2 regions of the Allosphingosinicella indica genome follow, and region 2 is predicted to be linked to the other one. Evidence: predicted binding sites of a transcription regulator. Region 2 holds the regulator's gene; the other holds the start of a gene.

Region 1 (2,453 bases), 550 kb from region 2:
TCGATCACCGCGTGAAAAACAATCTTACGATGATCGGTTCTCTGCTCCGGCTCCAGGCGCGGACGATCGGCGATCCTGCCGTTACGGGTAAACTCGAAGCGATGCTCGAGCGCGTCGATGCGCTCGCGACGGTGCACAGGCGGCTGTATCAATCCGATGACGTCCTGCATTTCGACGTCGGCGCCTTCGCGCAGAATCTCGTTCTCGACGTCGTCGGTGCCAGCGGGCGGTCGGACATAGCAATCGGGACGGATATCGAGCCTATCGAGATACGGTCCGCAAATGCCGCAGCCCTCGGCCTCATTCTCAACGAAATTCTTACCAATGCGATCAAGCACGGTTTTGCCAACGGGCGGCCGGGAAAGATCAGCATCGCAGCGCGCAGCGAGGGTTCGACGGCTCGCGTGACGATATGCGACGATGGTCCGGGTCTTGATGGAGCGCCGCCCGCGGGCGGCTTGGGTGCAATGCTCATCAAAAGGCTTTCAAAACAGATCGGGGCAAGCGTCGAATGGGACTGTCTCGCGCCCGGCACCTGCGTAACCTTGCGCTTTCCGGTCCAATCGTGATGGAACGTCCATCGCCGCCTCTCGACATCCTCGTGGTCGAGGACGAAGCCCTTCTTGCGATGGATATCGAAGCCATGCTCGAGGACGCCGGGCATCGCGTCGTGGCGGAAGCTGCGTCGCTGTACGACGTCGAGCAGCTAGGGCGAGATTTGAAGCTCGACCTTGCGCTTGTCGATATTCAGCTTGCCGAAGGCACAAGCGGCCTCGACGTCTGCCGGCTGATCCGCGAGCGATGGAGTGACGCCTTCATCGTCTTTGTGACGGCCAATCCCAAGAAGATACCCGACGATTTCTGCGAAGCGCATGGTGTCATACCCAAGCCCTTTTCGCGCAGCGGGCTGATGGCCGCGATGAATTATATCGTCGAAGGGGTCTGCGACCCACCGCCCACCTCGCCGCAGCCCGCAAGCTTCATCGCCGCTCCTGCCTTCGCGGCGAGTTGGTAAGGGCTGCGCGGCAAGAGGATTCTCGCCCATCGACATGGTCCACCGAGATTCGCGATCTTGACGCGACGCGCATGAATAAGGAACATAAAGGGAACGTGTGAGTCTTGTTCCCGATGTCCGTAGCCCAAAATTCCTCGCCCCAGCCCGTCGCCGATAGGCTCGAGGCTTTGCGCTCCGAAATCACCGGCGCGCATTGCAGGCCAACTGACGTTCTTTCGTTCGGCCTCGCGTCCCTCGATGACCGACTCGCCGGAGGCGGGTTGGCGCGTGGCGGTCTGCATGAATTCGCGGCGGCGAGTGCGGAACTTTGGGACGACGCCGCGGCCACCCTTTTCCTCGCGGGGGTTGCCAGCCGGTTCGGCGGACGGGACCGTCAGGTGCTGTGGGCGGTCACCGCGTTCGACCTGTATGCACCGGGTGTCGAACAGGCGGGGCTGTCGCCTACGAAGGTATTTTTCGCGCAGGGTCGCAGGAATGTCGACATTCTTGCGATTGCAGAGGACGCATTGCGTGATGGCGCACTCGGCTGTGTGGTCGCCGAAGTCAGCTCGGCCGATATGACCGCGACCCGACGGCTGCAGCTTGCCGCCGCGGACAGCGAAACGCCACTTTTGCTGTTTCGCCGGCACAGGTCGCGCGGTCGCTGCCCGCTGGAGACGCCGTCTGCCGCGATGACGCGCTGGCGTATCGGTTCGACAGCCTCGGCGCCGCTCCCCTGGTCGGGTGTCGGCCGTCCGCGCTGGCGGGTCGAACTGGTTCGCCAGCGGAACGGCGCGCCCTTCTCTCTCGAACTGGAGGCGTGCGATGCCGAGGGTCGCCTCGCTCTTCCTGCCGCAGCTGCCGATCGAGCGACTGCGGCGGAACGAGCAGTTCGTCGCGCCGCCTGAACCGGCGTTTCCGCCGGGGCCGCGATTTGCAGCTTCACCCCACGACCATCCGGGCGCCTGCTCGGTTCCGCGCGGCGGAGGCTGGCGACCCGGCGCGCGCTGGGCGCAGGACCCTGGGCGTCACGCCCCGCAGCAGCCGCATATGGATGCCCTGCCAGCGCACCGGCGCCCGACGATGCGGGAAATGGGGCGGCGCAGCGAGCATGCCGGACATCCGTTCCGGACGAGTCCGTCCAGCAAGGGCGGCGGCCGCTTTCCGATCCCGGTCACAGCGGCCGGCTGCGGCCGTCCGACTATCATCGTTCGGCGGTCGGGCCAGCGCGACATCATCACAGCGGCCTGCCCGGCGGCGCTCGCGCTCGGCATCGCGCCGGGAATGGCCGCCGCGCACGCCCGTGCATTGGTGAGCGGGCTCGACGTCCGGGAGGCCGCGCCCGAAGCTGACAAGAAGCTGCTCGATCGTCTCGCGCTTCACGCCGCGCAGCATTGGACACCGATTGCCAGCGTATCGGGCATGGATGGCCTTTGGCTCGACCTTGCCGGCACGACGC
Region 2 (2,453 bases):
ATCATGTGCGGAAAGACGACGATGTCGCGCAGCGGAAGAACGGGGAAAGTTTCGGTCATCGGGACTCCAGTCTTGGCCCGTTATATGGGGCCTCCCCTTAACGCATCAATGACATTGACCGCGGGCGCGGCAGGCGCATGAAGGCGGCATGATCCTCGTCATCGACAATTACGACAGCTTCACCTGGAATCTGGTGCGCTATTTCGTCGAATTGGGTGCCGAGGTGCGGGTGGAGCGGAACGACGCGCTGACCGCGGCCGAGGCGCTGGCGAGCGGCGCACAGGCGTTCGTCATCTCGCCGGGACCGGGGCGACCGGAGGATGCCGGGGTGTCGCCCGATCTCGTCGCCGCCTGCGTGGCGGCGGCCCGTCCGCTGCTCGGCGTATGCCTCGGCCATCAGGCGATTGCGACGCATTGGGGCGAACGGATCGTGCGAACCGCGCCCGTCCACGGGAAGACATCGGCGATCGCGCACGACGGCAGCGGCGTATTCGCCGGCCTGCCGTCGTCCTTCACCGTCGCGCGCTATCATTCGCTCGCGGCGGAGGGCGTTGTCGCGCCGCTCCTCGTCAACGCCACCGCGGGCAGCGTCGTGATGGGTTTGCGGCATCAACATCTCCCGATCCATGGCGTTCAGTTCCACCCGGAAAGCGTGGCGAGCGATCAGGGCCATGCCCTCCTCGCCAACTTCCTCGATATCGCCGGCGTGACGCGCTCTGCGCTCGCTTGACAGGTTCCGCGGCGTTTCCTACACGTTCCCTGTCCGTTCCAATGAAGGGCCGAGGTGATGCTGACGCGCAAGCAACAAGAGCTGTTGATCTTCATCCACGACCATCTAGCCGACAGCGGCGTCTCGCCCTCGTTCGAGGAGATGAAGGACGCGCTGGAGCTGAAATCGAAGTCCGGCGTCCACCGGCTGATCTCGGCGCTCGAAGAGCGCGGGTTCATCCGCCGCCTTCCCAATCGCGCCCGCGCGCTGGAAGTGGTGAAAATGCCCGACGGCGCGGCATCCAAGGCGGCGCCCCGCCCCGTCATCCCCGCTGCCGCGAACTCGAACGACATCGTCGAGCTTCCGCTGCACGGCCGGATCGCCGCCGGCACGCCGATCGAGGCGCTGCAGGGCACCGAAAGCCTCGCGGTCCCCGCCGCGCTGCTTGGGCCGGGCGAACATTATGCGCTGGAAGTGTCCGGGGACTCGATGGTCGACGAGGGCATTCTCGACGGAGACTATGCGCTGGTGCGCAAGACCGACACCGCGCGCGACGGCGAGATCGTGGTCGCGCTGGTCGACAATAGCGAAGCAACGCTCAAGACCTTCCGCCGCGAAGGTTCGATGATCCGGCTCGATCCCGCCAACCGCAATTACGATCCGCAGCGCTACCGGCCCGATCAGGTGGTCGTGCAGGGCAAGCTCGCGGGCCTTCTGCGACGCTACTGATGGCACGGCTGAACTACGTCGAACTGCCCGTTCGCGATGTTGCCGCCGCCAAGGCCTTCTACGAGCGTGCGTTCGGCTGGAGCTTGACCGCGTTTGGGCCGACCTATGCCGCCACGACCAGCGGCGATACGGACATCGGTCTCCAGGGCGATAGCAGCGAAGCCCCCGGCGCGCCGCTGCCGGTGATCGCAGTAGACGATCTGGAGGCGGCAGTGACCGCGGTCGAGGCGGCCGGCGGGACGATCAGTAAGCCGATTTTCGCTTTCCCCGGCGGCAAGCGATTTCATTTCGTCGATGTCGCCGGCAACGAACTCGCCGCCGTGAAAGCCGACGACTGACCGTCTTGCCGCCAGGGGTGTCGCCCAACGCGATCCGCGACGCTGACGACCTTGGGCCGACCGCCCAATGATATGGCGAGGCCGCCGGTCTTTGCCAGCAATGCGCGATCGGCCTTGATCCAGCGCGGCGCACAGGCTTCTGGCAATCGCCGGTCGGCGACGACGATATCGGCCTCTGCGCAGGCACGGATCATGTCGCGCCAGGCGACGAAGTCACGGCTTCGGGTGGCCAGAAGGCGCCAACGCCGGCCGTCGCGGACGATATCGGTGACGCAGAGGTCGCGGCTACAGGAGGCCGTCCTCGTCTCGTCGAGCGCGGACAGTTCGCCGTCGGTGCCGAGCCCTTCGCCCAATATGCCGCGCACATAATCCCCGGCGCGACCGCGCAGCGTCGCGAACCTCCCGTCGGGCATGCGTAGCGCGAGATGGCGGCCGTCGCCCGTCACCAGCAGATCCGGCGGGGGTGTCGCGAATGCCCACAACGCGCCCGCGACGATCGGCGCGAAACCCGCCAGCCGCCAGCGCGTCTGCCAGAGCGCGGCCCATAGTCCGCCTGCCACGATCAGGCCGAAGGCGCCCGGCGGCATGCTCGGCAGCATCGCGAGCGCACCCGGCGCATTGGCCGCGCTATGGGCGATCCACAGCATGAAGGTCAGCCCCTGCCCTGCCACCCACCA

Evidence for each region. The regulator LexA, encoded in region 2, represses DNA repair genes until DNA is damaged. The targets are predictions, from matches to a motif close to GTTCCNCNCTTGTTCT.
Region 1: a site for LexA is predicted at 1,095-1,110, ahead of B9N75_RS00595 (ImuA family protein). Genes of this name have one in related genera too.

What each region holds. Positions count from the first base shown of each region.
Region 1 is NZ_LT840185.1:115,626-118,078, forward strand. It holds gene B9N75_RS14390 (PAS domain-containing protein) at 1-569, shown strand, start outside; gene B9N75_RS00590 (response regulator) at 602-1,015, shown strand; gene B9N75_RS00595 (ImuA family protein) at 1,183-1,902, shown strand; gene B9N75_RS00600 (DNA polymerase Y family protein) at 2,087-2,453, shown strand, end outside.
Region 2 is NZ_LT840185.1:2,370,051-2,372,503, reverse strand. It holds gene lon (endopeptidase La) at 1-59, opposite strand, end outside; gene B9N75_RS11775 (anthranilate synthase component II) at 149-730, shown strand; gene lexA (transcriptional repressor LexA) at 788-1,438, shown strand; gene B9N75_RS11765 (VOC family protein) at 1,438-1,776, shown strand; gene B9N75_RS11760 (ComEC/Rec2 family competence protein) at 1,722-2,453, opposite strand, start outside.